DNA from 3 places in the Agrobacterium sp. 16-2014-1-2a genome. Region 3 is predicted to be linked to each of the others. Evidence: predicted binding sites of a transcription regulator. Region 3 holds the regulator's gene; each other region holds the start of a gene.
The links. Region 3 encodes PhoB, which activates phosphate uptake and scavenging genes when phosphate is short. Its sites were predicted from a motif close to TGTCATNNANCTGTCAT; they were not measured.
Positions count from the first base shown of each region.

Region 1 (3,274 bases), 750 kb from region 3:
TTGTCGAACTTTGCCGGTTTGGAAATGTCGATCTGGTAGGTGACACCGTCGATGACGTCGAAATTATAGGACGGGAAATCCGCGTTTAGGAGCGGCGCATCCTTTGCGCCGGCCTCGACCGTGTTGAACATGCCGGCGGACATTTCCAGCCAGTTCTTCACCTGCGCACCGTTGATCAGCACCGCCTGCACCGTGTTGGGGTAGAGGTAGAGATCGGCGACGTTCTTGATGGCGATGTCACCGGCAGGGACATCGGTGTAATAATCCGCACCACCGCGACCGCCAGACTTGAAGGGCGCTGCTGCCGAAAGCACGGGCAGATCCTTATATTGCCCTTCCTTCAGCATGTCCTTGATGTACCACGTCTGGGCATTGGAGACGATCTGCACGGACGGGTCGTCGGCCACCAGCGCGAAGTAGGAATAGAGTGGCGCCGACGTCTTGCCGACCGGGCGACGCACATAGGCGAGCGCCGCTTCGTGATCTGCCTTGGCGGCTGCTATGACCTCCGGTTTGTCCGTGACATCTGCAACGACCTTGCGATTGTCGTCGCGGTGGTAGATCGGCCGGGCCTCGGAGGTGAAATCGACGATCTTCCAGCTTTTGCCGTCCTTTTCGAGCAGAAGGTCAATGAGGCCCATATGCGAGCCCCAGAAACCGGCCATCACGGCCGGCTTGCCCATCAGCGTACCCTTGACCGCATCCGCACCCTCGATGCCGTCCCATGTCTTCGGACCGGGGAAGACCAGATGCTGGTGACCAGTGAAGATGGCGTCAATGCCTTCCACGCCCGCCAGATAAAGCGAGGCGTTTTCCATGCGATCGGTCTGGCCCTTGCCATCGATGCCGGAATGGGAAAGCGCGATGACGATATCGGCACCTTCTTCCTTCATGACCGGAACCCAGGCTTTAGCCGCCTCGACGATATCGCGCGTCTGGGCCTTGCCCTCCAGATTCTTGGAATCCCACATCATGATCTGCGGCGGCACGAAACCGATGATACCGACCTTGACCGGGCTGGTTACGCCTGCACCATCGCGGATCTGTTTCTCAAGGATGACGTAAGGCTTGAAGAACAGCTCATCCTGCTTGGGATCGGAAGCCAGCTGACCCTTGGTGAGGTTGGCGCAGACATAAGGGAAACCGGCGCCCGCCAGCGTATTGGACATATAGTCGAGGCCGTAATTGAATTCGTGGTTGCCAAGCGTGCCACAATCATAGCCAAGGACATTCATGGCGTTGATGACGGGATGCTTGTCGCCGGCCTTCATGCCGCGCTCATAGGCGATGTAATCGCCGAGCGGATTGCCCTGCAGGAAGTCGCCATTATCCACCAGCATCGAGTTTCCGGCCTCGGCACGGATGGCGCCGATGATCGAAGCGGTGCGCGCCAGACCCATCGTGTCGTTCGGTTTGTCGGCGTAATAATCATAGGGAAAGACGTGAACGTGGATGTCAGTCGTTTCCATGATGCGCAGATGCGCCTGGTTGGCTGCGGCGCGCGCGGCGAAGGGATGCAACAGCACCAGAGCCGAAGAGGCGGCGATGCCACCCAGAAGCGAACGGCGAGTGATGGGGTGGAGAGCGAGAAGCGACGACATGGGAACTCCTTCGTATGAAGCTTGCTCTGTCAGGAAAACGACAAGGTAGAAGCAATCCCCGAGGAGTCCATCATCAAAATGACAAGCCCGTGACGGACGGGCCAGTTTTCAACCGTTTGATAAATTTTTTGTCACAAGGTGGCCGCGCGCGCATGGTGCGCTTCGGGAATGCGCTTTGTCCGGCCTGCGCATTCCCCTTGTCGGAAACGTCTGCTTAGCGGGCGAGAGTCGGTTTTACTTCTTCGTGGAAGAAGCGGAAATAAGACGACAGCTGTGCCAGCGTGTTGGTGGAAAGTTTGAGTTGCAGGCCGAGCCGGTTCATGTGCTGCCATTGCACGACACCCTCGATGAAACCCAGATCTTCACTCTGCACCTTCACCCGGCTTCCCTTGGCGGCAGCGAAAGGTCCGTCCAGTTCGAGCGCCATGCCGGTGGCGGACAGGTCCACCACGCGGCCTCGGGTCGACTGGCTGAAATAGTGCACGGTCGCGTAGATCCGGGTCTTGCTACGGGTCGCAGTGCGGGTCGCCATATTGAGGTTGTTTGTCATTTCGCTACTCAAATCAATTGTTTCCGATGCTTGCATCATGACGTAGAAAGTTTGAGAGCCGTTTAGCCGTTTGCTTAAAATTGCAAGTAATCGCGCGATTATGCTGTGTCGATACGGCACTGGTAGCAATTGTTGCGGGCGGAGCGCACATGCACATAAGCGACGTCTGCCCGCTCCAGAAGATGTGCTACGCGTGAAAGGATTTCGTCCGTCGCCGTCACCGCGCCGGTGCCGTAGACGATGCGGTCGTCAGTGCCATAACCGCGAACGATATAATCGGGGCTGTTGAGCATCGGGGGAAGGGCATCCGTCTGCGGATAGTGCTCACAGGCCTCAGCGTGAAGAAAGACTGGCCCCGTTTCCGCATAGGGCTGGAGCGAAGGGAAGGGCCGGTAGGCGAGGATCAGCATTCCTTCGCCTTCATTAATCTGGGAAAGGCAATGGCGGCACGGCATGCCGCCTGGAGAAACGGCCTTTTCCGGCGGGTTGCCATAGGCGTCGGCGGCTCCCGCCCGGAAAGCCTCAGCTTCCTTAGCCGGCATTGCTGTAAAGACGAGATCGGTCATGGCGAGGTCCTTCTGTTGGGATCGGCGTTGCTTCTTTGCAGCTATGATCCCGAAACAGACCTCTATCCACCCGATTCTTGACGGGTGATGCAACCAGCCCATTGCGTGACTCGTTAGCATCGGGAATCAGTGGCGCTCCTCGATCCCGGAAGGTCTGATTTTATGTTCCGTCGTTTTCTGGCCGCCGTTCCGCTGGCTTTCGTTTCTTTGACGGTTCCGATCGACACGCAGGCGCAGGTCGCCTCCGGTCTCGATGGCCTGTCCGACGATCAGCTCCAGCAGGCGGTCAATTTCGTCATCGGCAATGCGATCTTCTCGCTTTATCACGAGGGTGCACGCATGCTGATCTCGGATTTCGGCGCGCCGGAGACCGGCAGCGCGCAAGCACCTGCCGATCAGCTGGCGGGCACGCTCATCCTTCAGGCCAACGAGGAATGGCTTGATACCGCACTCGTCAATGCTACCGACAGCTGGTATCTGGCGCGCGAAACGGAGGCTTTGCCCCAGCACGACGCACCGGTGTTTTCGGCGCTTGTTCCCGACAGGAGCCGCGATCG
Region 1 covers NZ_JBNWBX010000001.1:665,496-668,769, reverse strand. The annotation lists gene ACQZ45_RS03410 (bifunctional 2',3'-cyclic-nucleotide 2'-phosphodiesterase/3'-nucleotidase) at 1-1,601, opposite strand, end outside; gene ACQZ45_RS03405 (PilZ domain-containing protein) at 1,816-2,151, opposite strand; gene ACQZ45_RS03400 (DUF1203 domain-containing protein) at 2,250-2,717, opposite strand; gene ACQZ45_RS03395 (DUF4344 domain-containing metallopeptidase) at 2,880-3,274, shown strand, end outside.
Region 1: the regulator PhoB is predicted to act here: its motif matches at 1,680-1,696, upstream of ACQZ45_RS03410 (bifunctional 2',3'-cyclic-nucleotide 2'-phosphodiesterase/3'-nucleotidase).

Region 2 (3,274 bases), on a different contig from region 3:
CCGCACAGTCGGAAACGGCCGGTACCCCGGCTGATACCGCCGCACCGGCAGCACATGCCACTGAAGTGGCAGCCTCTTCCCAGCCCGAATCGCTTCCAACCGTCGCCGCCGTCAAGGGTGGCCGCGTGGCGCTGCCGCCGGCAGCCGAAATTGCAGCGGCAGTGGCAAGCCCAACCCAGATGCAGCCGCAGCAACAACAGACAGAGGTCGCGCAGGCAACAGTAACGACAGCCGCGCCGACGACGGCTGCGGCTCTTGCACCGCACGCCGCAACGCCGGCAGCCGCAGCGATCGAAACCGCAAGTGCCGCCGCGAAACCGGCGGCCCACAACTCTGCCGCCGACCTGCCGCAGGTGGTTGCCGTCAAGGGCAGCTTCCCGCCCGCACCGCCGCCGCCCGGAACGCCGTCGATCGGTACCGAACTGACCGCGGAACGGAAAGTCATTCCCCTGCCGAAGCCGGACAGCACGGTTCTGGCCTATGCGGCCGGTCCGACCAACGCCGCCCTTGCCGCTATCCGGCAGAACGAAACGATGACGGCGCCGTACAAATCCGCGCCGGCCGGACGTGAAAAGCTGAGCGGGCTTATTTCGAAATACGCTGTCATGTATAATGTGCCTGAAGATCTGGTGCATCGCGTGGTGCAGCGTGAAAGCAGATACAATCCCGGCGCCTATAATGGCGGCCACTTCGGCCTGATGCAGATCAAGCACGCCACGGCCCGCTCCATGGGCTTTGATGGCCCCGCCTCTGGCCTGTTCGACGCCGAAACCAACCTCAAATATGCCGTCAAATATCTGAGCGGCGCCTGGCTTGTTGCCGACAACAACCGGGACAATGCTGTCAGGCTTTATGCACGCGGTTATTATTACGACGCCAAGCGCAAGGGCATGCTGCACGTTCTGCGAAAGTAAGCCTTTGAGCAGCGCCGGGACTGCAATGCAGCAAAGCAGCTTTTCTTAAAAACGTCGAGCACGTCACTTTCGTCTCCTCGGGCTTGTCCCTGGGATCTGCAAGCTTTTGATTTTACGATATGTGGTTGGATCCTCTGTACAAGCCCGAGGATGACGTCGCATCCAAATCTAAGCTTGAGACCTGAGTTGGTTTCACACCGCCTTTTCGATTCGTTACGTCGGCCCACAACCCCTGTCATCAAACTGTAGCGTCGTGACTGTAGACGCCTCTCAATCTATTGAGAGGTGAACATATGACGAGTGCGGCACCCAAGACCGGCTTCAGCAAGAATACGAAACTGAAGTCCGCATTGCTCCAGCACAAGGCGCTCTCGAAAAGCGGTTTTTCCGAACGGTTCTTCGGGGTTCTCTTTTCCGGTCTGGTTTATCCGCAAATCTGGGAAGACCCGGAAATCGATATGGAAGCGATGGAGCTTGCTGAAGGCCACCGCATCGTCACCATCGGCTCGGGTGGCTGCAACATGCTGGCCTACCTCTCCCGCAACCCTGCCAGCATCGATGTGGTGGATCTTAACCCGCATCACATCGCCCTCAACAAACTGAAGCTTGCCGCCTTCCGCCATCTCCCGGCCCATCAGGATGTGGTTCGCCAGTTCGGCCGCGCCAATACGCGCAGCAATAGTCACGGCTACGACCGATTCATCGCCGACCATCTCGACGACACGACCAAGGCCTACTGGTCGAAACGCACCCTGTCCGGCCGTCGCCGCATCTCGGTATTCGACAGGAACATATACCGCACCGGTCTGCTCGGCCGTTTCATCGGCGCCGGCCACCTTATGGCGCGCCTGCACGGCGTCAAGCTGACCGAAATGGCCAATAGCCGCACGCTGGATGAACAGCGTCGGTTCTTCGACAGCAAGGTAGCACCGCTGTTCGACAAGCCGGTGGTGCGCTGGCTCACGAAGCGAAAAAGTTCGCTGTTCGGCCTTGGCATTCCGCCCCGCCAATATGACGAGCTGGCAAGCCTTTCCAGCGACGGCACGGTCGCCTCCGTCCTCAAGGAGCGACTTGAAAAGCTTGCCTGCAACTTTCCGCTCAGCGACAATTATTTCGCCTGGCAGGCCTTCGCGCGCCGTTATCCCGAGCCGCATGAGGGTGCCCTGCCCGCTTATCTCAAGCGGGAATATTACGAGACGATCCGCGACAACACTGCCCGCGTTGCCGTGCACCACGCCACCTATACCGAGCTGCTTTCCAAAAAACCGGCAAACGGCGTCGATCGCTACATTCTGCTCGATGCGCAGGACTGGATGACGGACGTGCAGCTCAACGAATTGTGGTCGCAGATCAGCCGCACCGCCGCTCCCGGCGCCCGCGTCATCTTCCGCACCGCTGCCGAAAAGAGCGTGATCGAAGGCCGTCTCTCGTCCGATATCCGCAACCAGTGGATCTATCTCGTGGAACGCTCCAATGAGCTCAACGCCATGGACCGTTCGGCCATCTATGGCGGCTTCCATATCTATCAGAGGGCTCTGGCATGAAAACCATCGGCGAGAATGTCGGCCTTGCGGATGAGGCTCATGCGAGCCTGATGGACCGCATGTATCGCCACCAGCGGCATATCTACGATATTACCCGCAAATATTACCTTCTGGGCCGCGACAGGACCATTTCCGGCCTCGACGTGCCCAAGGGTGGCACGCTGCTTGAAGTCGGCTGCGGTACCGGCCGCAACCTGCTGCTGGCCAGCCGCAAGTTTCCGGAAGCAAGACTGTTCGGTCTCGATATCTCCGCCGAAATGCTGCTGACCGCATCCGAGAATTTTACCGGAAAGACGGAACGCCCCGTTCTGCGCGTGGCCGACGCCACCGCTTTCCGCGCCGCAGAATTCGGTCAGCCGGACGGTTTCGACCGAGTCATGATCCCCTATGCGCTTTCGATGATACCGGACTGGGAAAAGGCGATCGAACAGGCGCTGACAGCTCTCAAGCCCGGCGGCTCGCTGCACATCGTCGATTTCGGCCAGCAGGAACAATTGCCCAAGTGGTTCCGCGCACTTTTGCAGGCATGGCTCACCCGCTTCCACGTCGCGCCCCGCGCCAATCTCCGTTACGTTCTGGCCAACATGGCAGGCCGTTTTGACGGTAATCTCGAATTCGAGGAGATTGCCCGGGGTTACGCCTGGCGGGCCGTCATCACGCTTCCGGTCGCCGAAGTGCAGCCAAAAGTCAGCCGCATTCTGACAGACGCCTGATCTTCAAGGGTTACGGCGCCTCGCCTCTGCAAATGCGGGCGAGACGCTGCCAGCCGACGGTCCTACAAGTATACGCCAGTGAGGTGCTCAGGCATTTCGCTCG
Region 2 covers NZ_JBNWBX010000002.1:453,114-456,387, reverse strand. The annotation lists gene ACQZ45_RS11005 (lytic transglycosylase domain-containing protein) at 1-914, shown strand, start outside; gene ACQZ45_RS11000 (BtaA family protein) at 1,208-2,458, shown strand; gene ACQZ45_RS10995 (class I SAM-dependent methyltransferase) at 2,455-3,171, shown strand.
Region 2: the regulator PhoB is predicted to act here: its motif matches at 1,148-1,164, upstream of ACQZ45_RS11000 (BtaA family protein).

Region 3 (3,274 bases):
TGGCCACCCGCGGCGATCGTCGCCAGTGTACGGCCATGGAAAGCGCCTTCGAAGGACACGATGCGGAACTTCTCCGGATGGCCCTTGGTATAGTGATAGCGGCGGGCGGTCTTGATGGCGCATTCCAGGGCTTCCGCGCCTGAATTTGTGAAGAATACCTTGTCCGCGAAAGTCGCTTCCGTCAGGCGCCTGGCGAGTTTTTCCTGTCCCGGCACTTCATAAAGGTTCGAGACGTGCCAGACCTTCTCGGCCTGCGTCTTGATCGCATCAACGAGGTGAGGATGGGCGTGGCCCAGCGAGTTGACAGCGACACCGGCCGCAAAATCCAGATATCGCTCGCCGCTTTCCGTGAACAGCCATACACCCTCACCGCGCTCGAAGCGCAGGGGGGCTCTTGAAAACGTATCAAACAATGGCGCGCCGGCTTCGGCCATGGCTGTATCACTCCTTGCGCAGATGCGCTGTCAAACTGTTGTCAATAGGCTTGCGGGGTTATCCCTCGCCTGAAAATCAAAATGCCGCCTTGCGGCGGCAGGGGCACTATTGTCACTTCGTTTGCCGATGTCAACAAAAGTCAGCGTTTCCCGGGCTTCTCAAGCACTAGTATGCGGCGGCGGGCCAGCCCCAAGGTGTTGCCTTTCAGACTCAATACGCCAGCAAGTTGGGGAAAACCGGAAAATCGATTCCAGATGATTCCCGCGACTCTTGCCACGGAGTCGGGCTGGCACTAGGTTAATCGCTAATTACTAGACTGCATTGCGGCGGAACTAGTCACCGAAAATCAGGCGGAAACCACGCTTGCGGCATGCGCGCGAGACGGAGAGGGATTCTGCCGAAAATACACGCGACAAGCGGAGAAGCGGCATGAACTGGACAGACGAACGAGTCGAAAAGCTCAAGAAATTGTGGTCCGAGGGCCTTAGCGCCAGCCAGATTGCAGCGCAGCTGGGCGGCGTCAGCCGTAATGCCGTGATCGGCAAGGTCCATCGTCTCAATCTGCCGGGACGCGTCAAGGCTGGCGGTCCAGTGACTTCGGCACGCTCCGCGCCGAAGCGCACAGCTGCCCCTGCCCCGCGCGCGACGACTTTCGCAGGTCGCGTCAACGCGGCACCGGCGCGTATCCTCACCCGTTCGAACGCGGCAACGGCGCTGCACGAGGAGATCGATATCGAGACCGCGCAGGTGCTCGATTACGTTCCTTCCAAGAACGTTGTCACGCCGATTTCCCGTCGCCTGACGCTGACGGAACTGACCGAGCGCACCTGCAAATGGCCGGTTGGCGATCCGCTGAAGGACGACTTCCATTTCTGCGGTTGTGAGGCGCTGGAATCTTCGCCCTATTGCAAGTTCCATGCGAAACTCGCCTACCAGCCGGTGAGCGAGCGCCGCAAGGCTTGAGTGTTGCGGCACGCATTCAGCACTCAAAAATTACGGGCCTTCGGGCCCGTTTTTTTTATGACAAAAATCAAGCCGCTTTCTGGGGCGACTTGATGGCAGGCCACACCCTTTCCCCTTACTATTGGGCGTGACCCTTCAATCCGGATTTCAACGCGCAGCCGATCTTCTCCGGTCAAAACGGACAATGGCATCGAGTTTGGCGGATATTCACATTGAAAAAGCCCGAAACCGTTTCAGATTTCGGGCTTCCTGATTTTTTGGTGCACTACTTCGCCAGCGAAACCACCTGGTTCCGCGTCGCTCAGGCTTCCATAGAATATCCCGCGCCACGCACCGTGCGGATGACATCCTGCATGTGCGAGAAATTCAGGGCCTTGCGCAGACGTCCGACGTGCACATCGACAGTGCGCTCGTCGACATAGATATCATGACCCCAGACGCCATCCAGCAATTGCGAGCGGGAAAACACCCGACCCGGCGACGTCATCAGGAATTCCAGCAAGCGGAATTCCGTCGGGCCGAGGCGCACTTCGCGGCTTTTGCGGTGAACGCGATGGGTCTCGCGATCCAGTTCGATATCGCCGCATTTGAGCACCGACGACAGAACCTCGGGACGGGCCCGGCGCAACATGGCCTTGACCCGGGCCATGAGTTCCGGCGTCGAGAACGGCTTGACGACATAATCGTCAGCGCCGGTAGCGAGACCGCGAACCCGTTCGCTCTCTTCGCCACGCGCCGTCAGCATGATGATGGGCAGGCGTTCTGTTTCCGGCCGCATTCTCAAGCGCCGGCATAGTTCGATACCGGAGACACCGGGCAACATCCAGTCCAGGATGAGAAGATCCGGAATGCGCTCCTGCAGCCTGATTTCCGCCTCATCGCCACGGGGTATCGTGTCGACGTCGTATCCCTCAGCCTCGAGATTGTAACGAAGCAGGACGCTCAACGCTTCCTCGTCTTCCACAACTGCAATCTTGGGCACCATATGCTGAACTCCGCAAGCTTCTGCTTGTCTGTTACTCGGTCACCGAACCAAGCGTGTTGGAACTGTCGTCCTTCGGACGCTCGCCCTCCGGCTGGCTGCCGGTGGTCATGTAATAGATCGTCTCTGCGATATTGGTCGCATGATCGCCGATACGCTCGATGTTCTTGGCGCAGAACAGAAGATGCGTGCAGGTGGTGATGTTGCGCGGGTCTTCCATCATGTAGGTCAGAAGCTCCCGGAAGAGCGACGTGTACATGGCATCGATTTCCTCGTCGCGTTCACGGATCGCATTGGCCTTTTCGGCGGAACGCGTGGAATAGACGTCGAGGACTTCCTTGAGCTGCACCAGCGCCAGGTCGGACAGATGCTCGATGCCGCGGGCGAGCTTGCGCGGAACGCCGGTGCCGGCGACAGCGATAACGCGCTTGGCCGTGTTCTTGCCAAGATCGCCGACGCGTTCGAGATCGGCGGCGATACGCAGGGTGCCGATGATCTCGCGAAGGTCTGCCGCCATCGGCTGACGCTTGGCGATGGTTACGATCGCCTTGTCGCCGATTTCGCGCTCAGCGTGGTCGAGAATGGTATCGTCCGAAATGACTTTCTGCGCGAGCGCAGCATCGGAATTGACGAGTGCGCGCACGGCGTCACCGCACATCTGCTCGGCAAGACCGCCCATTTCGGCGATGCGGCGCGTCAGAAACTTCAGTTCGTCGTCATAGGCAGACAGGATATGCGAATGGGTCGTTGTCTGTGTCATGGTCTATTCCTCCGGCTTGGCCTGCATGCGCGTGCCCAACAGCGGGGCACGGCAGAGGCACCAGTCTTGTACGGTTACGATAAAGCACCGGCCGGGGATCAGCCGAAGCGGCCCATGATGTAGTCCTGCGTGCG
Region 3 covers NZ_JBNWBX010000001.1:1,420,332-1,423,605, forward strand. The annotation lists gene ACQZ45_RS07105 (aspartate aminotransferase family protein) at 1-434, opposite strand, end outside; gene ACQZ45_RS07110 (GcrA family cell cycle regulator) at 865-1,398, shown strand; gene phoB (phosphate regulon transcriptional regulator PhoB) at 1,700-2,383, opposite strand; gene phoU (phosphate signaling complex protein PhoU) at 2,415-3,140, opposite strand; gene pstB (phosphate ABC transporter ATP-binding protein PstB) at 3,239-3,274, opposite strand, start outside.